2 linked regions of the Kaistia algarum genome follow. The protein of the gene in region 1 interacts with the protein of each later gene in a pairwise test. Links are inferred from orthologs where the notes say so. Each region holds a gene or a part of one and is shown on either strand. Other genes may lie near its edges. The genes, in order: OSH05_RS16365 and OSH05_RS08850.

Region 1 (14,737 bases):
AGCCCTGCTCGTTCATCGAATGCAGGATACGGCGATGCACAGGCTTCAAGCCGTCGCGCGCATCGGGTAGTGCGCGGCTCACGATCACGCTCATCGCATAATCGAGATAGCTGCGCTTCATCTCGTCGGTGATCGAGATGCCTTCAAACTCGGATGGCCGGCCGTCACCCTTGTCATCGGGGCGAGGCGGCTCGTTGGTATCGGACAAGGGATGTTCCGGAATCAGTTTCTCTTCACGCCATCATAGGCACCGCATTGCGGCGGTTCAAGGAAACCAGACGACGCAGGGCCGATAAGCCCGCGAACCTTTCCCGCGCCATGCCGCCGCAGCGGTGAAAACTTCGATCCCCCGTGCTTGCCTGCCACTAGCTGACATGCAAAATGGCGCCCCAACGTCGATCTCGTTCGCGTCCGAGGTTCCCGCGCGTTCTGGACGGGCAGCAGATTCGATATCATTCCGGCGCGGCGTCGATGCTCTTTTCATCTCCCGAATTCATATTTCTGTTTCTGCCGGTCGTTGTCGCCGTTACCTATCTGATCGGAGTCTATTCCGATTTCGGCGCCAAGCTCTTCCTCATCGTCGCTTCGGCCTACTTCTATACGGTCTCGGGTCTCACGGACGTCATCGTCCTGGCGCTGTCGCTGCTCGCCAATTTTGCCTTGGCGCGCGCGATCGAGCGCGGCCGTTATGCCCGACTGTTTCTGGCCGCAGGCATCCTCTTCGATGTCGCCGTGCTGGGTTATTTCAAATATTTCAATTTCATAACCGACACGATCAACACGACCTTCGGGCGCGAGATCGCGCATGGCGAGTTCCGCCACCTGCCGCTCGCCATCAGCTTCTTCACCTTTCAGCAGATCGCGTTCCTAATCGACGTCAAACGCCGCAACATCGAACGTCCGAACCTCCTCAACTACATATTCTTCCTGTTCTTCTTCCCCCATCTGATCGCCGGACCGATCACGAGCTACCTGCCGATCAGCCGGCAGATCGAACTGAAGCGCGTTTTCACGCCGCGCGTGCGCAACATCTGCTTCGGCTGCGCCCTGTTCGCGATCGGCCTGGCGAAGAAGGTGCTCATCGCCGATCCGCTCGGCAACTATGTCCGACCATTCTTCGCGATGCAGTCGGAACTCGGCATCGGCACATCCTGGCTCGCCGCCTTCGCCTATTCGTTCCAGATCTACTTCGACTTTTCCGGCTACAGCGACATGGCGATCGGCCTTGGTATGCTTTTCAACATCCGCCTGCCACTGAACTTCGCCTCGCCCTACAAGTCGCATTCGATCCAGGAGTTCTGGCGGCGCTGGCATATCACGCTGTCCAACTGGCTGCGCGACTACGTGTACATCTCTCTCGGCGGGAACCGGCGCGGTGGCGCACGGACCTATCTGAATCTCGTGGCCACCATGTTGATCGGCGGCATCTGGCACGGCGCCGGATGGGGGTTCGTCCTGTGGGGGCTGATGCACGGCCTCGCGCTGGCGGCCAATCGCTGGTATTCGCGCTCCAGCCTGCCACGCCTGCCGGCATCCTTCGCCTGGCCCCTCACCTTCCTGTTCGTGACCGTCACCTGGGTGCTCTTTCGCTCGGCGAACCTCAGCGACGCCGGCGTGCACCTTTCGGCGATGGTCGATTTGCCGAGCCTCGCCACCGACAGCTTCCGGCCGTTTCTGGATCGGGCAGCCTTCAACCGCATGATGGCACTAGTCGTCTTTGCCGGCGTCCTCGCCTTCCTCGCCCCGACGGCAACGATGATCGCCGGCGCAACGATCTCGCCGGACCGCAAGATCGCGCTGCGCGCCGCGATCCTCGCCGGTATCCTCTTCGGCATGGCGCTCGTAACCTTCACCGGCGGAACGTCGACGAATGACTTCATCTATTTCCGCTTCTGACAAAAGCCGGTTCAGCCGCGCGGCGCTGAAGGCAGGCGCGCGCCGCAATCTTTCCGTGATGGCGTTGTTCGCGGTGCTGACACTCGCCGCTTATATCGGCCTCGTGTTCTTCCAGCTTGGCAGCTGGTCGAAGGCAGAGTGGTGGCTGCGCGACATCATCAATCTGCGGCGGATCTTCTACACGGAGGAACTGGCGAATTTCCCTCCCGATCAGCAGAAGACCCTGATCATTGGTGGGTCCGCGTCGCTCTTCGGCGTCAACAGCCGGCAAATCCAGACGGAGATCGGCGAGCCCGTGCTCAATCTCGGCCTCCATGCCGGTCTCGACATTGATCTGCTCATGTCCGCCGCCAACGAATATGTCGACACCAATGACCGCGTCGTCGTTCCGCTTGAGTTCGAACTCTACAACCGCGAAAGCCCTACCGACCTGACGCCGGCGAATTTCCTCGCCTTTTTCTACGCCTACATGAAGCCCGTCCCGCTCTCGCACTATCCCGAGATCCTCATCGCCGTGTCGCCGGTGCAGATCCTGGAAGCCGCATGGGAGAAGATCGAGGCCGGGCTTCGAGGCAAGCGACGCCATCCGCTGCTGGATGATCCGGCACTTCTCGCCGACTGGCAGAAAGTCCGGGCCGAGCCCGGGCTGAAGGGCTATGGGCCCTACGACTATTCGACGATGACGGATCACGGCGACAAGGAACTGATCCTCAATACGCCGCCTCGATTGTTGAAGACACTGGCGCCACTCAATACACCGATCGTCGCCAACCTATCGCCCTATGGTATCCGCCAGCTCACGACCTGGCGCGACATCATCGCCGGCGAAGGTGCCAGCATGTTCCTGACCTGGCCCGTCATTCTGGAGGACGATTCCGGTTCGATCTTTAACGAGAGCTACTGGAACCGTCTGATCAAGCTTGCAAAAGCGTCGTCCGAGCAGGGGCTTCCCATCTATTGCGATCCGGTCGCAGCGGTGGTGCCCAGGCAGTACCGCTACGACACCGTCTACCATCTGAATGCCAAGGGTTCGGCGATCTATTCGGACGGCCTCGCCGCCTGCATCCGGGACATCGAGAAGCATCCATTCGATTTCGCGTCGGCGGATCCGAAAGACCTCGCCCGGCGGGCGCGGGAGAAGGTCGAGGGGCTGCGGATACCGGCGGAACCGCTGGTCTTCCCTTATGAGCGAAATCTCGTCCGCCTCCATCGCCTGCAAGCCGCCATCGACCAGATTCATGCGGAGGGCGGGGCCTATCCTTCTACCCTGCCGCCGGGCCCCAACGCTGCCTCGCTCTGGTATAAGAGCGACGGCAAGGACTACAAGCTGCTCGCCGAGGATGCGGACGAGTGCTACGTCGTCGAGATGGTGGCTCCCGACCGCGTCGACCCGGTTCGCCGCAAGGACGAGAGTTGCGGCGCCTATGGCTATTGGAGCGCGGGCGCGGCGGACTGGTAGGCTAATCGACAGCGTGCCAAGCTCGCCTTGCTAAGCAGGCGGTCTCGGAGGTCGCGGTGGCGGACTATTGGCTGAATGCGCTGGTGACGCTGTTCGTGACACTGGATCCGATCGGCCTCGCGCCAATCTTCGTTGGCCTGACGCGCGGCATGACGAAGGAACAGCGTCGCCAGACGGGGTTCCGTGCGACGTTGACGGCCGCGGCAATCCTGTTCGTCTTCGCGCTTGGCGGCCAGGGGTTGCTGAATTTCCTCGGCATCTCGCTTTCCGCCTTCCGCATCGCTGGCGGACTGCTGCTTTTCTGGATCGCCTTCGAGATGGTTTTCGAGCGGCGCGACAAGCGCAAGCAGACTTCCGCCGACCGGGCGCTGGGCGAAGAGGCCATGACCGGCGAAGACGTCCGCCACATCGCGGTCTTCCCGCTCGCGATTCCGCTGATATCGGGACCCGGCGCGATTTCTGCGACGATCCTGACCGCGTCGTCGGCGCCGAACCTCCTCGCGCTGATCGGCCTCCTCGTCATCATCGCAGCGCTGATCGGAAGCTGCCTCGTCGTGTTCCTGCTCGCCGGTCCGCTCGACCGCGCACTCGGCGAGACCGGACGGATCGTCCTGACGCGCCTGCTCGGTGTGCTGCTCGCCGCCCTATCCGTGCAGTTCGTCGCCGACGGCGTGGTCGCGATCGCCAAGGCGGCGACGCAGCCTTAAGCAACGGGGCATTCGGTGCTAGACTTCGCTGCCGCCGAAACCGGCGGCGGGAGGAACAATCATGTTCATCGCACGCTGGCAGATCGACGCCCGCTTCGGCCACAAGCAACAGGCGATCGAATTGATGAAGGAATGGGAGCGCGATATCGGTTCGAAAGCCGGCATCGACATGAAGCGCTCGGTAATCAGCACAGGCTCCATCGGCGCTCTGGAGGCCACCATCGAAAACAACATCGCGGTGGAGAGCCTGGCCGAACTCGAAACCTTCTTCGAGGCGATCGCCAAGATTCCGGCCCATGCCGAATGGGGCAAAAAACTCGAGCCCTATGTTGTGTCGGGAACGTCGCGCTGGAGCATCTTCCGCGTGGTTGCCCAGAACTGAAGGCGTACGGATCTCGGATGACAGACTATGGCGCGGCCGGCACGGCCACGCCGAAGGCGACTTCGTGCATGATCCGGCCTGGCATGAAGGTGAAGAAGCCGGCGATCACCAGCGCGCCGGCAAAGATCATCGTCATGGCACGCTTATGCGCGGCAACGCGGTGGCCGCGGGCATGGGCAACGGCGCCCGGAAGGGCCACCAGGGTCACAACCGACAGGATGTGAATCGGGCTCCAGTCGCCCCAGGACCGCATCGTGTGAATGAAGAAGGATGATCCGGCCACCACGACCATCAGCGCCACCCAGATAAAGCCGAGCGAGCGGTGCGGCAGCGTTCCCTTCGGCGCCAGGAGTTGAACGAGCCCCAGCGCGAAGGCGGCAATAGCCGAGAAAGCGTGCAACTGGATTACCGGTCCCGCGGCCAGAAGCGGCGCCAGTGTCACGCGAGAGTTCCTTGGCCTCCGGCAAAGCGCTCCGCGGCCGCGGCGGCGATCCGCTCCAGCACCTCGTCCCACTCGCCATCCCGCTTTTGCAGGAAAAGCCGCGCCGTCGGATACCAGGGCGAATCCTCGCGCCCCTCCATCCACCGCCATTCCGGCGAATGCTTGAGCGCGACGAAGACCGGACGACCAAGCGCGCCGGCCAGATGCGTCACGGCCGAGTCGATCGAGACGATCAGATCGAGGTTCATCATCACGGCCGCCGTATCCATGAAGGAATCCGGCCCGGTCGCGAAATCATCCGGCAGCGTCTCGACCCGCATTACCGCAGGCAGATCGGCGAGTTGTTCGAGTCCATGGCCCTTCTGCAGGCTGATCAGCGTCACATCCGGCAACGCGGCTAGCGGAGCGAAGGCGCGCAGCGGCACGGATCGGACGCGGTCGACCTTGGCATTCGGATTGCCCTGCCAGGCGATGCCGATGCGCAGCCGCCCGGGAGGCAGGCGATCCCGCCATGCCTCGACCCGCTTCGGATCGGCAGTCAGGTACGGAACGCCACCTGGAGCGACATCCGAGCCGGCATGCAGCATGTAAGGCAGGCTCATCACCGGCACATGCATGTCATGCAGCGGCACCTTTTCGGCGCGTCCGACGACGGTGACATTGCCGAGGCTAGACAGAATGGCCCGCAGCGGCGGCTGTACTTCGAGAATGACCTTGCCGCCCCTGCCCTGCAGCAGCTTGACGAAGCGGCTGAACTGGATGGTGTCGCCGAGGCCTTGCTCGGCATGGACCAGCAGCGTCCGGCCGAAGACTTCCGACCCGTCCCATTCCGGCGTCGAGAACTCGCGCTTCTCCCAGCCGCCCATGGCGCGGCGGCGCTCGAAATCGGGCCAGCCCTCCTGAAAGCGCCCCAGCGAGAGCAGCAGCGTGCCGCGGCCATAGATCGCCTCGTCCGAAGCCGGATCGATCCGCAACGCGGCTGAATAGTCCCGCAGCGCCTCCGCCTGCCGACCGACGAGCCGCAGTGCATTGGCGCGGTCGGTGCGCGCGCCGGCATGGTTCGGCGCCAGCGCGAGGGCCCGGTCATAAGCGTCGACCGCCTCGTCATAGCGATCGAGCTCATAAAGCGCGTTGCCGCGCAGGGCGTGATATTCGGCCGAAAGCGCCGGCTTGCCGCTGGCTCGATCCAACGTCGCTAGGGCGTCCGCCGGTCGGCCGGCGACAATCTCCGTGCTCGCACGGCTTGCGAGAATGCCGACATCGTCCGGACGCAGCGCGATGGCGCGATCGAAACTCGCCAGCGCCTCCTCCGTGCGGCCGAGATCCTGCAACGCCACGGCGCGGCTGATCCATAGCTCGGGAAAGGCAGCGCCGGAGGCGACGGCGCGATCGTAGAAGGCGATCGCCTCAACCTGGCGCCCAAGAACGCGCAGCAGTCGGCCCTTGTTGTGGAGGAAAGCGACATGCCGTGGCGCAAAGGCGAGCGCCTTGTCGAAGCTCGCCATCGCGTCGTCGAAGCGGCCGAGCTCCTGCAGGCGGATGCCGCGATTATTATAGGCCTCGGCGAAGTTCGGCCGGACGGCAATGGCCCGCTCATAGCTCGCCAGCGCCTCCTCATGCCGCCCGAGCGACTCCAGCGCCGTGCCGCGATTGAAATAGCCTTCGGCGAATTTCGGGTTGGCCGCCAGCGCCTTGTCATAGGCCGCTACGGCATCGGCATGGCGGCCGAGCTGCTGCAGGCTCGTCGCCTTGGCACTGAGGAGTTCCGGCACGCCCGGCTTCATAGACAACGCCTTGTCGAAGCTCTCGACGGCCTGCTTGTGCTGGCCGAGCCCAGCCTGGATCAGAGCAAGAAGATAGCGCGCATCGAAGACGTTTGGCCGGGCGGAGAGAACCAGCCGGCAATTGCGCTCCGCCTCCGCAAGCTGGCCGGCATTATAGGCGCCGACCGCCTTGGCGAAGGTCGCCTGGAGCGACGATGCTGGGTTGCTCATGGTTCGCGCGTCCCCTCCCCGGCCCGAATACGCCGGAACACCGCAGGCTCTTAGACATTTACCCGTTCAAGATCAACGCTCTGCAACCGCCGGGCAGCCTCAATCGTCCGGCCGGCACGCACCGCAGCAGCCAGGCCGAGCCAGGGGTCCAGCGACCAGTAGGAGCCCGCCGCGCCGGAGGGCGAAGTGAGGACATGCAGGCGGCTAGCCCCGATTCGCTCAACCTGCTCGCCATAGGGGATGGTGCCTGTCGGCCGGCCGAGCGCAAGGCTCGCCGCGCGTTTCGAGGTAAAGGCAAGAAGAAGCGGCCGATAAATGCCGATCTTCTCATGCAGCGCGGCGGCGTCGACGCGCGACAGATCGATCGCATCGTCCTGCCCGACATGCTCCTTAGCAACATCGGTCAAACCGATGCCGAAGCCGAGTACCTCGCGAAACTCGGCCGGCTGCAACCGTCGCGGCGTCAGGCCGACTTCATGAAGCGTCGGCCAGAACTTGTTGCCGGGCTTTCCATAATAGGCCCCCACCCGGGCCGACCAAGCCCCCGCCCCCGTTCCACAGAACACGACATCAAGGTCGGGGGCGAGAATATCGGGAAGGATCGGCATGGAACGCAACGCCGGTCTGGAACGCCTAGAACGGGATGTCGTCGTCGAGATCGGCGCCGAAGGAGCTGGAGGCCGGGGCGGGCTGACGGGCGCCGCCGCGTGGGCTTTCCATCGGGCTGGAACGGCCGAATTCGCCGCCGCTACCGGCGCCGTAGTCACCCGCCTCGCCCCCGCCCGAGCGGCCATCGAGCAAGGTCAACTCGCCACGGAAACGCTGCAGGACGATCTCGGTGGTGAACTTCTCCTGGCCGGACTGGTCCTGCCATTTGCGCGTCTGCAACTGGCCCTCGATATAAACCTTCGAGCCCTTCTTCAGATATTGCTCGGCAATCTTGGCGAGATTCTCGTTGAAGATCACCACACGGTGCCACTCGGTCTTTTCCTTGCGCTCGCCGCTGGCCTTGTCGCGCCAGCTCTCCGACGTCGCGATGTTCAAATTGACGATCGGATCGCCGGACTGCGACCGGCGCACCTCCGGGTCGCGGCCGAGATTGCCGACCAGAATTACCTTGTTGACGCTGCCGGCCATGTTGGCTTCCTTCTCTCACTTTCCCGGTAGGATAAACCGAAACGACCGTCACGGCCCGGCGCAATCGGGCTTGTCCACATCGAAACGGCCTCATGTTCTCTTTTTGTTCTAGACAAGTCCAAACGATCTGGCAACATGGCTTTCTAGATTCGATGACGTTGTCGTTCGATGCGCTCCAAGGGCGGCGCTCTTGCGGTGCCGCTTCTTGTTTCAGCGGCTCGATTGCCTAAATTGGCGTGTCGGCCATCGTGCCGGCAGCTCTCCGACGGATTGGTCACATGGTTCACGACACCGACGCACCGCGCCCGGGCGCCGCCACGGGCAAGTACATATCGATCCGCGGTGCGCGCGAGCATAATCTCAAGAACATCGATATCGATATCCCGCGCGACAAGCTCGTCGTACTGACCGGGCTCTCGGGATCCGGAAAATCGTCGCTTGCCTTCGATACGATCTATGCGGAAGGCCAGAGGCGCTATGTCGAGAGCCTGTCGGCCTATGCGCGCCAGTTTCTGGAGATGATGCAGAAGCCGGATGTCGACCAGATCGACGGCCTCTCGCCCGCGATCTCGATCGAGCAGAAGACGACGTCGAAGAACCCGCGTTCGACGGTCGGCACGGTCACCGAGATCTACGACTATATGCGCCTCCTGTTTGCGCGCGTCGGCATTCCCTATTCGCCGGCAACAGGCCTGCCGATCGAGAGCCAGACGGTCAGCCAGATGGTCGACCGCGTGCTGGCCCTGCCGGAGGGGACGCGTCTATTTCTGCTCGCGCCGATGATCCGCGGCCGCAAGGGCGAGTACAAAAAGGAACTGGCGGAGTTGCAGAAGAAGGGCTTCCAGCGCATCAAGCTGGACGGCGTGTTCTTCGAGATCGACGAGGCGCCTGCGCTCGACAAGAAGCTCAAGCACGACATTGACGTCGTCGTCGACCGCATCGTGGTGCGCGGCGATATCGCCGCGCGGCTGGCGGATTCGTTCCAGACGGCGCTGGAACTGGCCGAGGGCATAGCGGTTGCCGAGTTCGCCGATGAAAAGGACGAAAAGGGCAATGAGCGCCGCGTCCTGTTCTCGGAGAAGTTCGCCTGTCCCGTTTCCGGCTTCACCATCGCCGAGATCGAGCCGCGCCTCTTTTCGTTCAACAATCCCTTCGGCGCCTGCCCGGAATGCGACGGGCTCGGCTCGGAGAAGAAGATCGATCCCGACCTCGTCGTGCCGGATGGCTCGCTGACGCTAAAGCAAGGCGCCGTCGCGCCTTGGGCGAAGTCTTCCTCGCCCTATTATGTGCAAACGCTGGAGGCGATCGCCCGCCATTTCGACTTTGCGATGACCGACCCCTGGGACGAGATTCCGGAGGCAGGACGCAACGCGATCCTCTATGGCACCGGCAAGCAGGAGGTCGAGTTCGTCTATAATGATGGCACGCGCGCCTACAAGACGAAGAAGTCCTTCGAGGGCGTCGTCACCAATCTGGAGCGGCGCTGGCGCGAGACCGAGTCGAACTGGGCCCGCGAGGAGATCGAGCGCTATCAGGGCGCGACGCCATGCAAGGCCTGTGGCGGCGCGCGGCTGAAGCCGGAGGCGCTGGCGGTCAAGATCGCCGGCAAGCACATCGCCCAGATCTCCGAGATGTCGATCCGACATGCTGCCGCCTGGTTCGGCACATTGCCGGGCGAACTGAACGACAAGCAGAACGAAATCGCGGTGCGGATCCTCAAGGAGATCCGTGAGCGCCTCTCCTTTCTGGTCGATGTCGGTCTCGACTATCTGATGATGTCGCGCAATTCCGGCACGCTATCCGGCGGCGAGAGCCAGCGCATCCGCCTCGCCTCGCAGATCGGCTCCGGGCTGACGGGCGTGCTTTATGTGCTCGACGAGCCGTCGATCGGCCTGCATCAGCGCGACAATGAACGGCTGCTGGAAACGCTTAGGCATCTGCGCGACATCGGCAATACGGTGCTGGTCGTCGAGCATGACGAGGACGCGATCCTGACCGCCGACTATGTGGTCGACGTCGGCCCGGCGGCGGGCATTCACGGCGGCGAGATCGTCGCCAAGGGCACGCCGGCCGAGATCATGGCCAATCCGGCGTCGCTGACGGGGCGCTATCTTTCAGGCGAACTGGCCGTCGAGATACCTGAGAAGCGCCGGCCGATTTCCAAGACGAAGAAGATCCGCGTCGTCGGCGCGCGCGGCAACAATCTGAAGAATGTCTCGGCGGATATCCCGCTCGGTACTTTCACCTGCATCACCGGCGTTTCCGGTGGCGGCAAGTCGACCTTCCTGATCGATACGCTCTATGCGGCCGTCGCGCGGCGGCTCAATGGCGCCCATATCCATCCGGCCGATCATGACCGGATCGAGGGGCTCGAGTTCATCGACAAGATCATCGATATCGACCAGTCGCCGATCGGACGCACACCGCGCTCCAACCCGGCAACCTATACCGGCGCGTTCACGCCGATCCGCGAATGGTTCTCGGGCCTGCCGGAAGCGAAGGCGCGCGGTTATGGGCCGGGGCGATTCTCGTTCAACGTCAAGGGCGGGCGCTGCGAGGCCTGCCAGGGCGACGGCGTCATCAAGATCGAGATGCACTTCCTGCCGGACGTTTATGTCACCTGCGAGGTTTGCAAGGGCAAGCGCTACAGCCGCGAGACGCTGGATGTGAAGTTCAAGGGCAAGTCGATCGCCGACGTGCTCGACATGACCGTCGAGGAGGCGCGCGAGTTCTTCCAGGCGGTGCCGGCGATCCGCGACAAGATGGAGACGCTCGACGAGGTGGGTCTCGGCTATGTCAAGGTCGGCCAACAGGCGACGACGCTTTCCGGCGGCGAGGCGCAGCGCGTCAAGCTCGGGAAGGAGCTCTCCCGCCGCGCCACCGGCAAGACGCTCTATATCCTGGACGAGCCGACGACCGGGCTACACTTCCACGACGTCGCCAAGCTCCTGGAGGTGCTGCACAGCCTCGTCGACCAAGGCAACACCGTCGTGGTGATCGAGCACAATCTCGAAGTGATCAAGACGGCCGACTGGATCATCGACTTAGGTCCGGAGGGCGGCGATGGCGGCGGCGAGATCGTGGCGGAGGGCCGGCCGGAGGACATCGCCAAGGTGGCGGCCAGCTATACGGGCCGCTTCCTGAAGCCGGTGCTCGCGCGTGGCATACATCCGCGTAGCCACGCACAGGGCAGCCAGGCAGCGGAATAGTCAACTCGACACTGCGAAGGACCCTGGGGCAACGGGAATTCCGGTTGCGCCAGGTCCACTACCGCGCCGACTTCGCCTTGCGCCGCAGGGAAATTCCCGATTGCAGCTCTCCGAACTCGTCCGGGGCATCAACCGGCACCGGGAAGGCGAATTCACTGAGCAGAGCAGAAGGATCTTTCAGCGCCGTGACCACGTCCTGCCGCTTAATATAGGCAACGCCGCCCGAGACGATTTTCCCCTCCAACGCATAGGCGAAGGCCGTTCGGCCGTGCTCGTCGGGATCATGGGCCCAGCCATGGATCCATCGGAGGCCCGAGGGCGAGACATAGGCGCGCTCGGCATAGCAATAGGCGAGATGGTCGAGCGTCTTGCCGCGCGCGGAAACAGCGTCGCCGATCGCCTTTGACAGACGGATCGAAACCGTCTCGATATTGCGTAGGACGTGGGGATACCCCCCCGGCGCCGAGAGGGCCAGAAGGCCCGGCAGGCGCCAACTGACATCGAACAGAAGCTCATCGTCGCGTGTGCGCAACGATGCCTGCGCCGCATCGCGCGATCGCCCGGCGAGCCGCCCGAGCCATGCAAGCGCCGAGATCTGAAAGTCCAGATTGAACAGCACATCCTGATGGTGGATCTGGAACGGATGAAGCCTCTCACAGTGCTGCAGTCGTTGCCGGAGATCGCGAAGGACCGGCTCAATATCCAGAGTGTCCTGACGCTTTTTGGACAGGAACGGTAGCCGCTCGGTCCAGCTCGGCTTCTCGCCCATAGCCTCCCCGAGCACGTCGTCGCTGATCGCGGTGACGAGGCTCTCCACGGTCGGGTCGTCGTGACGCTGCGCACCGCCCGCGGCGGCAAGCGCCCTCAGCGAGGTCGTCCGCGCTCCAATCCGGTCGCCGCGAAAAGCCTGGACGGCGGCGAGACTGTTGAGCGCGCCGCAGAAATCCGGCTCCAGCGCGACGGCTCTCTCGACCAGCTGCGTCCTGTCGCCAAACTGAACCTTGTCGCCGAAAATCCCCAGATACCAGAGAATGTCACGAACGAGCATCCGTCTCATGAAAACCGGTAGGTCGCTGCGCTCCAGGTCGCACTCAATGGCGCTGCGCAATACGCTACCGGTCTCCTCGCGGCCGAACATCTCGTGCGTACCTCGCAGCGGCACTCCCGATACATTCGCCGCCAGGCGACTGAACGCGCTGGTCGTCGGGCCGAGAACATAGGTTCCATGCGACAGCATCCACATGTCGACCAGCGCACGCTGAACTGGCGCGAGGCCGTCATAATCTGCGATCAACTCCTGAGGGCGACGCACACGGTCATATTGCTGCCGGAGGAACGCCGCGTAGTCGAGATTATCCGAAAGGACGAGAACATGGTCCGCGCCGCCGGCTAGGAGCCGCTCAATGGCCCGCTCGACGAGGGCGCGCGGCGTGTACTTCTCCATCGGCAGGAACTGGCGCCAGTCGCCTTCGACAATATCGCCGGCCCGAACATGGATCGCCGCATATCGCCCAATCGGAAAGCCGGCAGCCATTGTCGTGAGCAGGTCGATAATGACGGGGTTCCAGCCGATCTGGCGGACCGCCTGCCCGAATCTCGCCGTGGCCGCCGCGTGATGCTCATCGCGGAAGCCGAGCGTCGCTGCATATTCCGAAACCTCGATGGCGGCTCGGCCACCCATCTTGGCGGCACGATCGCCCGCCTTGCGCAACTCGTCCTTCGCCCGGCCGATCGACCAATCGGTCGGATCCGTCAGCATCTCGCAGCCATTGAGCGCGGCCTCGTCAAGGCGGTGCGTGGCGAGGAACTCTGGCGAGAAAATGGCTTCGGCCGTGCCCGTACCGCTGTCGCCCGCAGGCCAGGCGAAACGAAAATCGGCGTCCAGCACCTGCGCCAGCGCATAGCCATTGATGACGGCGTTCAACCGTCCACCAAGGCCGTCCCAGCGCCGTGCGACGACGATCGGCCGCTGGGCCAGCGGACTAACGGACAGAGACAAGGCGGGCATGGTCGGTTGACATCCGGAACTCGGCGGCCCGGGGAAAACTGACGAACTCCGGTCTTGGATATCCCGAGGCAACTTTGCCCATGACGGGGACCGACGATCCAGAATTCGAAATTGAATGCACTTCGCCAGCCAGCCTGTCGGCCCAGCCGGCGGCTTCGTTGAAAAGAAACATGACTGTTCCCTTCGGCGCGTAGCATCCGCTCATTCGAATCGCCAAGTGACTTGCAATCTTCGCCGGTGACGAAGACACGAGATCCCACGGTCCCGAGACCGTTCAGGATCCATTCGAAAAAGCAGGATTAGATTCCGCGCCTTTAGACCCAATATCAACGACCGACCCTAGATCGACCGCCGGCTGCTACCTTGTGGCGAGGTTCGTGCCCCAACGAACCCCACACAAAAGCCCGGCTTTCAAGATAAAACCCGACTCTGCTAGTTAGAATAGCCGCTGACCCGGCAAACGACAATCCCGGCGGCGCCAGCACCGCATCATCGATCCGCTCAACGCTGTGAGATTGACTTGGTACACGAACGCCGCATCGTCGCCATTCGCGGTATCGACACGGTCGAGGAAAGGCCAACGTTGCAGAAAACATATCCCCTCAATTCGGCCCAACTCACCTCACCTTCCTATCGTGTGCCAGCCCTCGACCCGGACTTCCTACTGGGCGATTCCATGCGCGGTGTCCGGTTCCTGTTGGAATACGCCAAGGCCGAGGAAGTCCTGCGCCTTCACGCCATCCGCTCGACAGTCGTCGTCTTCGGCTCGGCCCGCAGCGACGAGGGCGCGCCCGGCCGGCGCGGCGCCTGGTATGACGAAGCGCGGAAAGTGGGCCGCATCGTCTCGGAACGTGGCGGGGCGACGGCGGATCATGGGGGCTTTCGGGACAATGTGATCGCCACGGGCGGCGGACCGGGCATCATGGCGGCGGCCAATCGAGGCGCGTTTGAGGCCGGCGCGCCATCCATCGGCTTCAACATAACGCTGCCGCATGAGCAGGCGCCCAATCCCTGGACGACGCCCGAACTGACCTTCCGCTTCCACTACTTCGCGATGCGCAAGATGCACCTCGCCATGCGGGCCAATGCGCTGATCGTGTTCCCAGGTGGCTTCGGCACATTCGACGAATTATTCGAGCTGCTGACGCTACGCCAGACCGGCAAATCGCCGCCGATCCCGGTCGTCCTGGTCGACAGGGACTATTGGACCCGAGCGATCGGCTTCGATGCCCTGGTCGAAGAAGGCATGATCGACCACCAGGATCTGTCGCTCTTTTCCTTCGCCGACGACGCGGAGGCGGTATGGAAAGAACTAGAAGCCGGCGGCGTTGGCCGCCATCGGGGGGAGCATGACGATCCGACCTCAGCCGTTCCGGCGATCGACTGAAGGCGGGGTAGCTCAGTAACCCGCCTGCCGACGATATTGTTCAGCCGTCGCCGCTGCCTGCGAAGCCGGCACCAGGACATAACCACGCTGCGACATGCAGGATTCCGACACCCGTA
Region 2 (14,959 bases), on another replicon or contig:
TCGGCGATGATGCCGCGATTGTCGGTTGCACCGGCCTCGCCCCGCGACGTCCAGGCGGCAAAGGCCTTTTCGCGCAGGTCGCGCCGCGCCGAGAATTGCAGGAACGGCTCGATCGAGGAACGAGAGAGGGTGATGACGTATTTTCCGGGAAGGTCGCGGTCCTTCGCGGCCTGGGCGGCCGAGGCTATCAGGAAGTCCGGCAGGCCGGCCAGGTCCTCCCCCGCCTCCAGCACCAGCTTCCAGCTTTTCTCATCGGCCAGCACGTTTTGACCGAAACTCGTGCCGATCGTGGCAAGGCGCTCGGATATGGCGGCGATGCGGGACTTCGTTTCCGCGGGCAGGCCGGCGCCGGAGCGGACGAAGGCAGTGTGGTAGCGGTCGAGGACGCGCGCCTGCTCCTCGCTCAAGCCGGCGAAGCCCGCCTTGAACAGGGTATCGATCCGGGCGAAGAGCGCGTCGTCGAGATAGATCGCGCTGTAGTGGCGGGAGAGTTTCGGCGCGATCTCGGTCTCGATCGCATCCAGCTCGTCATTGGTGTTCGCACCGGTCAGGTTGAAGAACACAGAAGCGACGCGGTCGAGCGAACGGCCGGAGAGTTCAAACGCGTCGATCGTATTGGCGAAGGTCGGCGGCTCGGGATTTTCGATGATCGCCGCGATGTCGCGGCTGTGCTCGGCAAGCGCCGCCTCGAAAGCCGGCCGGTAATGCGCATTGGCGATTTGCGCGAAAGGCGGCACGCCGAATGGGGTCGTCCAGGAATCGAGCAGGGGATTGGTCTCGATCGGCGGATTGGCGGCGGTCATGCGTATCTCCGGGCGGGGCGTCGAAGCGAGAGATGGCGCGAAGCGATGGCGCGTTCAAGGCAATTGCACACGGCGCCGCTTATCGCCCGTCATAATCGGCCCTATAGGATGACGCCACCGCAGTACGAATCGAGCCAACCCATGCCTTCCTCCGAAGCCAAGCCGCGTGTCCTCGTCATCGGCGACGTCATGACCGACGTCATCGTCCGGCCTGAGGGACCGATTGTGCTCGGCTCGGACCGCCGCGCGAAGATCGACCTCCACCCGGGCGGCTCCGCCTCCAACCAGGCGGCCTGGCTGGCGCATTTCGGCGTGCCGGTCGCGCTGGTCGGCCGCGTCGGCCAGAGCGATCTCGCCCAGCAGGAGGCACAGTTCCGCGCCGTCGGCATCACGCCGCTGCTCTCCGGCGACGAGACGCGCGGCACCGGCATGCTGATCAACATCATCTCGCCGGATGGCGAACGCTCCTTCCTGACCGATCGGGGCGCCAACTTGGCCTTCTCCGGCCGCGACCTGCCGCTGTCGCTGCTGGCCGGTCTCGATCTCGTCCATGTCTCGGGCTATGCGCTGTTCGCGCCCGGACCGCGCGCGGCGGTGATGTCCTTTATCGCCGTGGCCCGATCGCGCGGCATCACCGTCACCGTCGATCCAGCTTCGGTCGGCTTCCTCGAGGAGGTCGGACCCGACAATTTCCTCGGCTGGACCCATGACGCGACGATCCTGTTCCCCAATGCCGAGGAGGCCGCCTGTCTATCCGGCCGGCGCGATCCGATGGAGCAGATCCGATTCTTGACCGATCGCTACGGCGTCGTCGCGATCAAGCGCGGTGCCGAGGGCGCGGAGGTGGCAACGTCTGCCGTGCGGCTTCGCGCCGCGCCGCCCACGGTCGAGGTCGTGGACACCACGGGAGCCGGCGACGCGTTCCTCGCCGGCTTCCTGGCGGCCCGCCTCGCCGGCGCTGGTCTGGAAGCTTGCCTTGCCAAGGCGGTCGATGCCGGCGCCAGGGCGACGACGAGGTTGGGCGGGCGGCCGTAACCGCTCGTCTGCGTCAATCGGGGAAGAGCGCCCGGACGCGCGCGGCGCGCCGCTGGGTCTTGCGGGTCTTCAGCATCATCTTCACAAAGCGGCGCACCTTCTGGAAAAGCGGCAGCTCGCTATCGTCTTCGCGTGCATCCAGCCATTTGGCGATCGTGAGCGCTTCGGCCGTGTGCGAGAAGATCTGGCGCACGAAACGCGCGATGACGGGATCGTTCAGATCGACCTTCACCGCATCGGAGGGCTTGGTCTCGATCTTGGTAAGCCAGAGGCTCATATAGACGGCGGCATCCTTGATGCTGCGCTCGCTCGCCGGCTGGAACGGGCCGCCCAGATAGCCTTCGAGGCCCTTGAGGAACGCATCCGCGCGCGGCCGGCTGGCCCTCCAGCGCGTCGCATGGGCAATGGCGGCAAACACCGCCTTTTCACGCAGCCCCTGATACTCGACCTTGTTCCAGCGCGCCGGATGGATCTCATGCAGCAGGAAGGGCGCCGGCACGAATTCCACCTCGCGGTGAAGCGAGGCGACGACCGGGATCAGAACATCCCAATAGGGCGTTCCAAGCTGGAAGGCGCAGACATCGGGATCGGCAGCAAGCTCGGCGAGGGCGCCGGCCGAGAAGAAGAGACCGTCGATGCCGCGATTATAGCTGCCGATGACGCTCGACCCCGAGGAGGAGACGTCGAGGCGGCGGGCCAGCAGCACCTTGCCCGGCTGGTTGAGGATCACCGAGGCGGCGTCGCAGCGGAGCATGAAGATGTCGGCATTGACGATCGCACCAGGCGCATCGCCGAAATAGGCGAAGAGGGGCTCGAAATTCGGGCCGTATTTGTTCGGATAGACCCCGCCGGGCGGCACTTCGCGGATCTCGACAGTCGGATAGCCCTTGATCCCGGCCGCTTCGCCCTCACGATTGATCGAGACGACGCGGAAGCCGTTCGCCTCGAAGGATTGAACCGCGTCGGCAATGGTCAGGCCGACGCGGGAGAGTTGGCGTGCTTCGTCATCGCCACCGAAGCGCGGCGGGATCGAGGTCACGAGGACGATTGTGTCGCTCGTCATCAAATCTGCCCCCAAGAGCGCGCGCCGCGCCCGCGATGCGCCTCAGGCTCGTGCCGCGGCCCCGGCGACGATCGTATCGAAATAGAGCTTCAGGAAGCGCTCGGCGTCGCCGTCGATGCAGATCGCGTGATCCGGGCGGCCGCTCCAGGCATTCTCATGGAACTTGCGGCTGTTGGGCTGCTGGATCGTCTGGCCGATCGCAATACCCTCGGTCACCACGCGCAGCGGACCCAAGCGCGTCGTGAACAGGGTCGGATCGAGCAGATAGGCGACGGCGGAGGAATCATGCACCGGGATGCCTTCGAGCCCTGTCGTTGAGCTGTAGAAGTTGGCGTAGAAGCGGGTGATGTCCCAGATGAACTGTCCGGCCTTGCCGCCCGCATCGCGTAGCGCTTCTAGATAGGCAACGCTCATGACCGCTTCCTGCGTCACGTCGAGCCCGACCACGGTGATCGGCCAGGCGGCGCCGAAGATCTCGTCGGCGGCGTGCGGATCGCCGATGATGTTGGCTTCGGCGACCGGCGTCACATTGCCGGAATGGCCCTTGTAGCCGAAGGCGCCGCCCATGATGACGATCTCGCGGACCAGCGGAACGATGCCCGGATCCTGCCGCAGCGCGAGCGCGAGGTTGGTCATGCGCCCGACGGCGACGATGGAGATCTCGCCCGGATTGTCGCGTACGGTCTTGATGATGAATTCATGGGCCGGCAGCTCGTGAACCTTCGAACGGATCACATCCGGAAGCGGGATATCACCAAGGCCGTTTTCGCCATGGACATAGGTCGGCGGCGCGGTCGGCTCCATGACGACCGGACGGCCGGCGCCCTGAACGACGGGCGCTGCGATATCAAAATAGTCCTTCAGGAACAGCCCATTGCGGGTCGTCGTCTCGATCGTCGCATTGCCCAGCACGGTGGTTATGCCGACGAGATCGACGTCGGGTGAATATTCCAGGAACAGCAGCGCCATGGCGTCGTCAACGCCGGGATCCGTATCGTAAATGACCTTCTTCGGTGCCATGTTTGCCTGCTTTGCGTGGGGCGCCGTTTGACCGGCGGGAAGCCCATGGGCTAACCCGCCCGGCCCCGTTCCGCAACCCTTAGAACTTTTAAAGAAAGCTCTGCGGATCGATATCGACCTGAACCTTGACGCTGCCGCGAGGCGGTGGCGCCGCTGCGAGCCAGCCGCGCAGGAAGTCCTGCAGGTCGAAGCCGCGCGGCGCCTGGACCAGCAGGCGGAAGCGGTGGCGGCCACGCAGCACGGCCAGCGGCGCCTCCGACGGGCCCAGCACCATGGCGATCGTGTCGATCGGGGCGGCGCGTCGCAGCGTTCCGGCATAGGCATGAGCCCCGGCCCGGTCGGCGGCCGAGACGATGATGCCGGCGAGGCGGCCGAACGGCGGCAGACCCGAGACACGGCGCGCCTCGATCTCCCGCGCATAGAAGGCCTCGCGATTGCCAGACGCGATCGCCGCGATCACGGGGTGTTCGGGAGCATAGGTCTGGAGATAGGCATGGCTGTCGCCGCCAGCCCGTCCGGCACGTCCCGTCACTTGCGCGAGCAGCTGGAAGGTACGCTCCGCCGCGCGCGGATCGCCCTGGGCGAGGCCGAGATCGGCATCGACCACGCCGACAAGGGCGAGCAGCGGGAAATTATGCCCCTTGGCGACGAGCTGGGTGCCGATGACGATGTCGGCCTCGCCGCGCCGGATCGCTTCCAGCTCATCTCGCATGCGCTGGACGCCGCCGAGAAGATCACTGGAGAGCACGATCCGCCGCGCCTCGGGAAAGCGGGCTGCCACCTCCTCGGCGATGCGCTCGACGCCGGGACCGCAGGCAACGAGGCTGTCCTCGGCGTCGCAGACCGGGCAACGGTCCGGCCGTGCTTCGCTGTGACCGCAATGATGACAGACGAGCTGGCCGCGGAAGCGGTGCTCGACCAGCCAGGTGGAGCAATTGGGGCATTGGAAGCGATGGCCACAATGGCGGCAGAGCGTCAGCGGCGCATAGCCGCGTCGGTTCAGGAACAGCAACGTCTGCGACTTCGCCGCCAGCGTCGCCTCCATCGCCTGAACCAGCACAGGTGACAGGAACGAACCCTTCTCGGGCGGATGGAGACGCATGTCGAGCGCACGGATTTCCGGCAGCTTCGCGGCGGCAAATCGCGTCGTCAGCTCGATGCGGCGATAGCGGCCCTGATCGGCATTGACGCGGCTCTCAATCGAGGGCGTCGCCGAGGACAGAACCACGGGAAATCCGCCGATATGGCCACGCACCACCGCCATGTCTCGGGCATTATAGGTGACGCCTTCCTCCTGCTTGTAGGCGCCGTCATGTTCCTCGTCGACGATGACGAGGCCGAGCTTCGGGAAAGGCAGGAAGAGCGCCGAACGCGCGCCGACGACCGCCTTCGCCTCGCCGCTCGCCACCGCCCGCCAGACGCGTTCACGCTGGCGCGGGGATACCTCCGAATGCCATTCCGCCGGCCGCTCGCCGAAGCGGCGGGCGAACCGATCGAGAAAATCCGTGGTGAGCGCGATCTCGGGCAGCAGGATCAGCGTCTGCCGACCGCGGCGCAGTGTTTCTGCCACGGCCTCGAAATAGATCTCGGTCTTGCCCGAACCGGTGATGCCGTCGAGCAGGGTCACGCCATATCCGCCCTCGGCGGCCATCTTTCGCAGCGCCTCAGCCGCCTCGCTCTGGCCGTCGTCGAAACGCGGCCGGGCGTGGTCGGGATCGGGTGGAAGGGTCGCCGGCGGCGGCGGCAGATGCAGGACGGCGAGGCTGCCCGCCTCGATAAGGCCGGAGACGACGCCCGACGAGACGCCCGCCGCGGCCGCGAGGGCCGGGCGCGACCATGGCGCGCCATCAGCGGCGATGTCGAGCACGCGGCGGCGAGCCGGCGTCAGGCGCTCCGGCGGCGGACCGGCGATGCGGACCGCCTCGACAGCGCGCTCGGGCTCCAGCGCCCCCGGCGCGCGCAGCACCATGCGCAGGACCATGCCGCGGGGGGTCAGCGTGTAGTTCGCGACCCAGTCGACGAATTTGCGGATGGTCGGATCGAGCGGCGGCGCGTCATAGCGATGGGCGACCGGACGCAGGCGGTTATGGCCGACCGAGCCATCCGGCACATCATCCCATACGGCTCCGACGATCTCGCGCGGGCCCAGCGGCACACGGACGATGTCGCCGGGGGCAAGCTCCAGGCCATTCTGCACGCGGTAGGTATAGGGTCCGTCGACCGCGACCGGCAGCAGAACCGAGACCGTACGGCCGACATCCACGGGGCGCATCCTTTCAGCAGAGTTGCGGAACATGGCCCCGCCGGAGCCGAAAGGAAAGGGCGAACGACCCAGCGAACCCAGCCCTCCCTTCTTAAGGAACAACGCAGAGTTCTCATGGTATTTTAGAAAGCGAATCAGCGATTTCCCGTGAAATCGCCGCATTCGTCGGTCACTCGCTCGCAAGGGGCCGGACGTTCCGGCCGGCCGTTATCAAGGGATACCAGGACGAGCATGGCGAGACCGCTCACGCGCCGAGACCGCATCGAGCCTGTGATGGACAGGCCCCGCGAGAGTTCGGACGAGGATCTCGATATCGGCCTCAGCGAGGACGACCGGCCGGCGGGCAGCTCGGGCGGGCGAGAGAAGCGATCGCGCCGGGGAGGCGCACGGCGCGTCGCCGACGACATCGAGGACGCGGAGTTTTACGACATCGAGGAAGTAGCGCCGCGCCGCGCCCGCGAACGCCGCAAGCCGAAGCCAGAACGGCGGCGGCGTGGTTCCGGCGGCGGCGGTTTTTCGCTCTTCCGTCTTTTCCGACGCACGGTGAAATGGGGCATCATCCTCGGTGTCTGGGGAACCGTGCTCGTCGTCGGCGCACTCGCCTATTATGCGAGCCAGATGCCGTCGTCGGCCGATTGGTCGGTGCTGCCGAAGCGGCCGCCGAACATCAAGATCCTCGCCAATGACGGCTCGCTCATCGCCAATCGCGGCGATACGGGCGGCGAGTTCGTGCGCATCGAGGATCTGCCGCCCTATCTGCCGGAGGCCGTAATCGCGATCGAGGATCGCCGCTTCTACAGCCATTTCGGTGTCGATCCGATCGGCCTTGCTCGCGCCTTCTATACCAATGCCCGCGCCGGCGGCGTCGTCCAGGGCGGCTCGACGCTGACCCAGCAGCTCGCCAAGAATTTGTTCCTGAAGCCGGAGCGCACCTTCGAGCGCAAGCTGCAGGAAGCGATGATGGCGCTGTGGCTTGACGCCAAATATTCCAAGCAGCAGATCCTCGAAGCCTATCTGAATCGCGTCTATCTCGGCGCCGGGGCTTACGGCGTCGACGCGGCGGCGCGGCGTTATTTCGGCAAATCGGCCCGCGACGTCACCCTGAAGGAGGCGGCGGTGCTGGCCGCGCTCCTGAAGGCGCCGTCGCGTTATGCCCCAACCAGCGATCCCGACGCGGCCGATGCCCGCGCCAAGCTCGTTCTGGAAGCCATGCAGGATCAGGGCTTCATCACGGCCGACCAGGAAAAGCAGGCAGCCACCGTCGCGGTCGTTGCTCAGGCCGAGGGCGAAGGCGGCGGCGGCCGCTATGTCGCCGACTGGGTGGCGGATCTCGTCCCCGACGTCGTCGGCGCCCTTGATCAGGACGTCGTCGTCGAGACGACGATCGACTCGCATCTCCAGGATGCGGCCGGACGAGCGATCACCGAATCGCTCGACAAGAGCGGCAAGACCTATGGTGTCAGCCAGGGCGCATTGGTCGCGCTCGACGGCACCGGCGCGGTCCGCGCCATGGTCGGTGGGCGCGACTACCAGAAGAGCCAGTTCAACCGCGCGGTCGAGGCGAAGCGTCAGCCGGGATCGGCCTTCAAGCCCTTTGTCTATCTGACGGCGCTTGAATTCGGTCTGACCCCGGACACCGTCCGCGTCGACCAGCCGACGCGCATCGGCAAATGGGAGCCGAAGAACTACGAAAAGACCTATCGCGGCCCGGTCACGCTGCAAACCGCGCTGGCGCTCTCGATCAACACGATCGCCGTCCAGCTCGCCAACGAGGTCGGTCCCGACACGGTCGTCGCCACGGCGCACCGGCTCGGCATCACCTCGCAATTGCAGCCCAATCCCTCGATCGCGCTCGGCACGTCCGAGGTGAGCCTGCTTGAACTGACCGACGCCTATGCGCCCTTCGCCAATGGCGGCTTCGCCGTGCCGCCGCATGTCATCACGACGGTGACGAGCGTCGACGGCAAGGTCCTCTACCAGCGGCCGGCCTACAAGGCGACGCAGGTCATCGACCCGACCAATGTCGGCATGATGAACACCATGCTTTCCGATACGCTCTCGCGCGGAACCGGCCGCAAGGCCGCGATCGCCGGCTGGCCGGCGGCGGGCAAGACCGGCACGACGAACGATTCGCGCGACGCCTGGTTCGTCGGCTACACCGCGAACCTCACGGCCGGCGTATGGCTCGGCAATGACGATTTCAAGCCGACCAAGCGCATGACGGGCGGCAGCTTGCCGGCGCAGATATGGAACCGCTTCATGGTCGAGGCGCATCAGGGCGTCGCGGTCGCGAATCTTCCCGGCGACTATAGCTACCAGAATGCCAGCCATTACCAGACCTTCGGCGACGACCAGCAGGGTGGCCAGGAGGGTCTTTCGGACATGCCGCAACCCGGCACCGGTGGCCTCGTCCCGCCGGATACGCAGACCACGGGCAGCACGCAGCCCGTCTATGGGAATGATCCGGAGTCGGGTGACGGCCCGGTCGCGCCCTCGGTCGCGAACGATCCCAATTATCTCGCCAATGGCTCGCCGCCGATCCACCGCGAATCGATCTTCGATGGCGACAATGCCGGCGGCCCCGTGCCTCCCGCCAATGTCGGCCAGGGTGGCAATGACGGCTATTACGAAGCGCCGCCACGCCAGGGTGGGTTCCTGCGCCGCCTGTTCGGCGGCGGCTAGTCGAACGCCAAGAGTGGACTTTCTGGCGCTAGCATGACTTTCTGCGCGCGTCATCGATTCCGGGCGCCGGCTTGCGGCGCCGCCTGACCGCGGAGCCGTCCTTGGGCGAAAAACGCAGCCTTTATGTCGAACTCGGGGTCGATCCCGACACCAGCGCGGCCGAGATTGACAAGGCCTATCGCCAGAAGGCTCGCAAGGCCCATCCCGATACCGGCGGCAGTTCCGCGGCCTTCCATACGCTCGCTCACGCCTATGACGTTCTCTCCGACCCCGATCGCCGCAAGGCCTATGACGAGACGGGCTATGAGGGCGAACTGATCGCGGAGAACATCGCCGCCCGCGCGATGGAGCGCATCCATGAACTGGTCGCCTCCGTCCTCGACAGCGAGTTACCGTTTGAATCCGTCGACCTCGTCGCCGCCATCCGCGACACGCTCACCAAGCAGAAGGCGGAGATCGCCGTCGGCGTGAAGAAGCTGGAACGGCAGGCGAAGCGGGCCGAATTGATGGCGGCGCGCTTCCGCAAGAATTCCGGCGACAATTTCATCCGCGGCCTGCTGGAGCGGCGCGCCGCCGACACAAGGCAGAGCGCGGAGAAGACCCGGCACGAGGAGGCCGTCTTCGCCAAGGCGATCGAGCTTTTGGCCGATTATTCCTTCGAACACGAGAAGCCTGCGAAACGGCCGACCGATGCGGCTGCCCCCCGGCCGGCACTGTCCAGAGCCGGCGAGCACCCGGCGGCCGGGTCTCAGGCGAAATAGTTGCGGATAAAATCCCGTTCGATCGCCAGATTGGCGATCTCGTCCGGATCGCTGCCGTCATAGATCAAGGTGTAAGGGCCCCGGAAGCCAGCCGCCGTCGCGGCGGCGAGGCAGTTTGCATAGTCTTCCTCATCGAGTTGGCCGTCGCTGAAATCGCCCTTGGCGTGACAACAGATGGCGATTCGGAAGATCGCTTTCAGATCCTCATATTTGCCGGGACCGGACCAATTGCCGAAATCGCCGTTGAGCCCGACGGCGCCGTCCAGCCTATAGAACAAGCTATGGACCTCGGCCGGGGTCGAAAGAAAATCGAACCAGTTCTCGGTCACGATCCGAACGCCGAGCGTCTCGCCCTGCCGCGCCAGCCGCCTGAGACCTACGACACTGCGCCCCAGCGTCTCCGCGGAATGCTTAGCCTTACCGGCAATCACCCGCGCCTGCTCGGCGCCGAGTTCGGCGGCCGTCTCGATCCATCTGCCGATCCAGGCGAGATCGCGCTCGGCGGTCGCTGGATTGGTGATGTCGCCATATTCGACCAGCAGCGTCTGCAGCGTGATGCCGCTGGCCGCGAGCGCGGCCCGTAACTCCGCAAGATAGACGGGATCGCGGTTGGCGATATGGAACGAGCATATCTCGACGCGATCGATGCCGAGGCCGCGCACCAATTCGGGCATGTCAAGCAGGGAGATCCGCCCTTCGCCATAGGTCGGCTGCGGCGTCGGCGTCGCGACATCGTGATCGGGACGGTTCGGAAAGGTGAGGCCGAGCGTCCGGTGCAGGCTCCAGCTGGAAACGGCGAGGGGTGGCGAAGGAGCCGTCATCGGCATTCTTTCGGACGGGGTTGGGGCGTCGAACGCGGCAAGGCGGATTATCGCTCAGTGGCCTCATGGGCCGCCGATATTGAGCGAGCGCCGCTTGGCGCGCAATGAGCCACGTTGACTCTTTCCTCATCCGGAGTCGTTATAGAACAAATCATGAACATACAGCGACGATGGAGAACGGGTGGCGAGGATGGGCTTGGAAGCGTCGACCCTTTCCGCATTGCGGCAGCGCATCGCGGCGATCGAGACGGCGGGCGAGATTGCGCGTCCGGCGGCGTCCCGGCTCGTCCCGATCGATCGCGGCGAGGTCGACGCCCATCTCGGCGGGGGGCTCGCCTGCGGCGCGCTGCACGAATTCCATCCCGCCTCCGCCGGCGACCAGGTCGCGACGAACGGATTTGCCGCTCTGCTTGCCTTCGCCAGCGCGCCGGCTAAGCGCCCGATCGTCTGGATAAGGCAGGATCATGCGGCGCGCGAGGGCGGCGAACTCCATGTCGACGGGCTTAGCGCGCTCGGGCTCGACCCCGCGCGACTCGTGCTTGTGCGTCTCTCCCATGCCGTCTGCGTGCTGCGGGCGGGCATCGAGGCGGCACGCAGCACCGCCATCGGCGCTGTCCTCATCGAGCCCTTCGGCGAGCCCAAGGAGCTGGACCTGACGACGCAGCGCCGGCTCGTCCTCGCGGCGGAGGCGTCCGGCGTCACGCTGTTCCTGCTGCGACCAGGCGCCCGGCCGATGCCCGGCAGCGCCGAGACTCGCTGGGAAGTCCGCTCCGCTCCCGCGCAGCCACTCGCCCTCGATGCGCCGGGCCATCCGACCTTCGATCTGACCCTATTGCGCCATCGCCACGGACCGGCCGGCGGTCCGTGGCGCCTTGAATGGAACCGCGACGATGGACGCTTCGTACCCCCGCCGCTTCTGCGCGATCCGGCTGCCCTTCCTCGCCTCCGACCGGCTGCGCCGCCTGCCGAGGGGCTCCTTCTCCCGCCTTTCGCCGGAAAAGCCGCTGCTGATCGTCGAGAAGGTCAAGGGCGCCATGCGCATCGCCGCGCCGGATCCGGCGGCCCTTAGGCTCGGCCTCGGCCCCGGCCTCGCGCTCGCCGAGGCACGGGCTCGCATCGCCGATCCGGACGTCGCCGATATCGATAGCGCGGCCGACGACGCGCTGATGGAGCGCCTCGCCGATGGCTGCGAGCGCTATACGCCGCTGGTCGCCCGCCAGGATGGCAACGAACTCATCCTCGACATCACCGGCGTGGCGCCGATCTTCAAGGGCGAGGCGGCGCTGTTCCGCGATCTGCTGCGCCGCCTGGCCGCATCCGGCCTCACCGCCCATGGCGCCATCGCCGGTGCGAGCGAGGCAGCCCGCGCGCTGGCCCGTACCGGCCGCTCTCGTATCATCAAACCGGGACACGAGGCGCAAGCCGTCCGGCCGCTCCCGGTGGCGGCACTCGACCTCGGCGAGGCCGAAACGCTGGCGCTATCCCGCGCCGGACTGAAAACCATCGCCGACCTTGTCGACCGGCCGCGCGCCCCGCTCGCCGCCCGCTTTGGCGCAACCATCGTCGAACGGCTCGAAAGACTGACGGGGCGGGCCGAGCACCCGATCTCGCCGCGCCGGCCGATGCCGGTCCTGGTGACGGAGCGGATCTTCTTCGAGCCGGTCGTGCGCGAGGAAGACATCAGCGCGACGCTCAAAATTCTCGCCAGCCAACTCGCGCGGGAACTGGAGGCGCGCGGCGAGGGCGGTCGTGGCTTCGAGGCGTGCTTCTACCGTGTCGACGGGGCCGTGCGGCGCATCGCGGTCGCGACCGCCCGGCCGAACCGCGATCCGCGAATGCTGCAACGTCTCTTCGGTGAGCGGCTGGACGCTCTTTCCGATCCGCTCGATGCCGGCTTCGGCTTCGACCTGATCCGCCTCGGCGCCTTCCGAACCGAATCGATGACAGAGGCTCAGGCGACCCTTGACGGCAATAAGCAGGATGAAGGCGCCGTCTTCGATCTCGTCGACCAGCTCGGCGCTCGCTTCGGCACCGCCCATGTGCTGCGCTTTGCGTCGGAGGACACGCATATTCCCGAGCGCCGCTCGCGCCTCTTGCCGGCGATCCAATCCAGCGGCGCCCTCCCTGCGATCGAGGCTCAGCCCGGAGAACCGCCGCTGCGCCCGCTCTCCCTCCTCGATCCACCGGAGCGGATCGAAGCCCTCGCCGAAGTGCCCGACGGCCCGCCACTGCGCTTCCGCTGGCGCCGCGTGCTGCACGCCGTAGCCCATGCCGAGGGGCCCGAGCGCATCGCGCCGGAATGGTGGCGCGAGGAAAAGGCACCGAAGACGCGCGATTATTATCGCGTCGAGGACAGCGAAGGCCGCCGCTTCTGGCTCTATCGCCAAGGCCTCTATGAAGGCGGGGAGCCCCACCCGCTCTGGTTCATGCACGGACTGTTCGCATGAGCATTGCAACTCCGCTTTATGCCGAACTGGCCTGCCTCAGCAATTTTTCCTTCCTGGAAGGCGGGTCGCATGCCCATGAGCTCGTTACGCAAGCCCATGCGCTTGGCCTCTCTGGTATCGCCATCGCGGATCGGAACACGTTCGCCGGCATCGTTCGGGCCCATGAGGCTTGGAAGAGCAAGATGCATGGCGAGACTTGGCGGAAGGGGTTGAAGCTCCTCGTCGGCGTTCGCCTCGTCTTTGCCGATGGCACGCCCGACATCCTCGCCTATCCGACCGACCGGCCGGCCTATAGCCGGCTCTCGCATCTGCTGAGCCTCGGCAAGGGGCGCACGTCGAAGGGCGAATGCGAGATCCGTTTTGAGGATCTCCGCACCTTTCAGGAGGATTCGCTCTTCATTCTGATGCCGCCCCGTGGTTCCACGGACGGTATCGGCGCTCCCCTGAAAGCGCTCGCGGCTCTGGCGCCGGGGCGAAGCTGGCTGGGCGCCGCCTTTTATCGCCGCGGCGACGACCGCCGCCGCCTTGCCGCTCTGGCGCAGATCGCTCGCAAGACCGACGTTCCCCTGATTGCCGTCAATGACGTGCTCTATCACGCGCCGGAGCGTCGCCCCCTCCAGGACGTGCTCGCGTGCATTCGGGAAAAGACGACGATCGAAAAGGCCGGCCGCCGGCTGGAGATGAATGCCGAACGGCATCTGAAGCCGCCTGCCGAGATGGCGCGACTGTTCCGCGACCGGCCGGAGGCCATTGCCGAGACGATGCTCTTTATGCGGCGCATCACCTTCACGCTCGACGAGATCGAATATCAATATCCGCGCGAGCCGGTGCCGCTCGGTACGACGCCGCACCGCTATCTGCAGGCGCTCGTCTTCCAGGGCGCCAAGAAGCGCTATCCGCTCCGGATACCGCCTGCCGTGCGCAAGCAGATCAAGCATGAACTGCTGATGGTGCGCCGGCTCGATTATCCGGCCTATTTCATTACCGTCCATGACATCGTTGAGTATGCGCGCGAGATCGGCATCCTCTGCCAGGGACGAGGATCGGCGGCCAATTCAGTCATTTGCTTCTGCTTGGGCGTCACCTCTGTCGACCCGATGCGGCACAAGCTGCTCTTCGAGCGCTTCCTGTCGGCCGAGCGCAAAGAACCGCCCGACATCGACGTCGATTTCGAGCATGAGCGGCGCGAGGAGGTGATCCAATATATCTACCGCCGCTATGGCCGCTTGCGCGCATCGATCTGCGCTACCGTGATCTCCTATCGGTCCAAGAGTGCCATCCGCGAAGTCGGCAAGGCGCTCGGGCTCTCCGAGGATGTGATCCTGGCGCTGGGCGGCACGATCTGGGGGGGCGGCTGGGGTTCGGGCATCCAGGAGAAATTCGTGGCCGAGGCCGGTCTCGACCCCGCCAATCCGACCATCCGCCGCGCTATCGACCTTGCCATGGAACTGCGTGGTTTTCCCCGACACCTCTCCCAGCATGTCGGCGGCTTCGTGCTGACGCGAGCCCTTCTTAACGACCTGGTGCCGAGCGGACCGGCCGCGATGGAGGATCGCTCCTTCATCGAATGGGACAAGGATGACATCGACACCGTCCAGATGATGAAGGTCGATATCCTCGGTCTCGGCATACTGACCTGCATCCGCAAGGCCTTCGACCTGATCGAGGGCGCTGGCGGCGTGTCTTACGAGCTGCACACCGTCCCGTCCGAGGATCCGGCCGTCTACGACATGCTCTGCACGGGCGATTCGATCGGCGTCTTCCAGGTCGAGAGCCGGGCGCAAATGAACATGCTGCCACGCCTCAAGCCGCGAAAGCTCTATGATCTCGTCATCCAGGTCGCGATCGTCCGCCCTGGCCCGATCCAGGGCAATATGGTCCACCCCTATCTGAAGCGGCGCATGGGTCTCGAGAAGCCCCATTATCCTTCGCCTTCGCCGCAGCATGGTCCCGCGAACGAATTGGAGGATGTCCTCAGGCGCACCGAAGGCGTGCCGATTTTCCAGGAGCAGGCCATGAAGCTCGCGATGGTCGCAGCAAAATTCTCCGGCGACGAGGCCAACG

What was found.
Region 2: the proteins of OSH05_RS16365 (region 1) and OSH05_RS08850 interact in binary tests that used the Escherichia coli proteins (3 or more experiments, as listed by UniProt). The link is inferred for Kaistia algarum from one-to-one orthologs.

Annotation. Positions count from the first base shown.
Region 1 is NZ_JAPKNJ010000002.1:656,696-671,432, forward strand. What follows is about bases 6,266-8,982. They hold OSH05_RS16365 (single-stranded DNA-binding protein), read right to left. Parts: upstream 8,018-8,982; coding sequence 7,514-8,017; downstream 6,266-7,513. Other genes in these bases: OSH05_RS16355 (tetratricopeptide repeat protein), read right to left, coding at 6,266-6,880; OSH05_RS16360 (mismatch-specific DNA-glycosylase), read right to left, coding at 6,931-7,488; uvrA (excinuclease ABC subunit UvrA), read left to right, coding at 8,296-8,982. Outside these bases: gyrA (DNA gyrase subunit A), read right to left, coding at 1-121; OSH05_RS16330 (MBOAT family O-acyltransferase), read left to right, coding at 472-1,896; OSH05_RS16335 (hypothetical protein), read left to right, coding at 1,871-3,355; OSH05_RS16340 (MarC family protein), read left to right, coding at 3,412-4,062; OSH05_RS16345 (hypothetical protein), read left to right, coding at 4,124-4,444; OSH05_RS16350 (DUF2306 domain-containing protein), read right to left, coding at 4,470-4,886; more of OSH05_RS16355, read right to left, coding at 4,883-6,265; more of uvrA, read left to right, coding at 8,983-11,226; OSH05_RS16375 (O-fucosyltransferase family protein), read right to left, coding at 11,285-13,234; OSH05_RS16380 (LOG family protein), read left to right, coding at 13,755-14,621; OSH05_RS16385 (hypothetical protein), read right to left, coding at 14,634-14,737. UniProt on the Escherichia coli protein: Plays an important role in DNA replication, recombination and repair. Binds to ssDNA and to an array of partner proteins to recruit them to their sites of action during DNA metabolism. Acts as a sliding platform that migrates on DNA via reptation.
Region 2 is NZ_JAPKNJ010000001.1:1,812,289-1,827,247, forward strand. Bases 3,614-6,552 are described here. They hold OSH05_RS08850 (primosomal protein N'), read right to left. Parts: upstream 6,218-6,552; coding sequence 4,010-6,217; downstream 3,614-4,009. Other genes in these bases: OSH05_RS08845 (nucleoside hydrolase), read right to left, coding at 3,614-3,921; OSH05_RS08855 (transglycosylase domain-containing protein), read left to right, coding at 6,416-6,552. Also shown: OSH05_RS08830 (M3 family metallopeptidase), read right to left, coding at 1-803; OSH05_RS08835 (carbohydrate kinase family protein), read left to right, coding at 945-1,838; OSH05_RS08840 (hypothetical protein), read right to left, coding at 1,852-2,901; more of OSH05_RS08845, read right to left, coding at 2,944-3,613; more of OSH05_RS08855, read left to right, coding at 6,553-8,866; OSH05_RS08860 (DnaJ domain-containing protein), read left to right, coding at 8,968-9,627; OSH05_RS08865 (sugar phosphate isomerase/epimerase family protein), read right to left, coding at 9,615-10,448; OSH05_RS08870 (ImuA family protein), read left to right, coding at 10,639-11,517; OSH05_RS08875 (Y-family DNA polymerase), read left to right, coding at 11,483-12,895; OSH05_RS08880 (error-prone DNA polymerase), read left to right, coding at 12,892-14,959.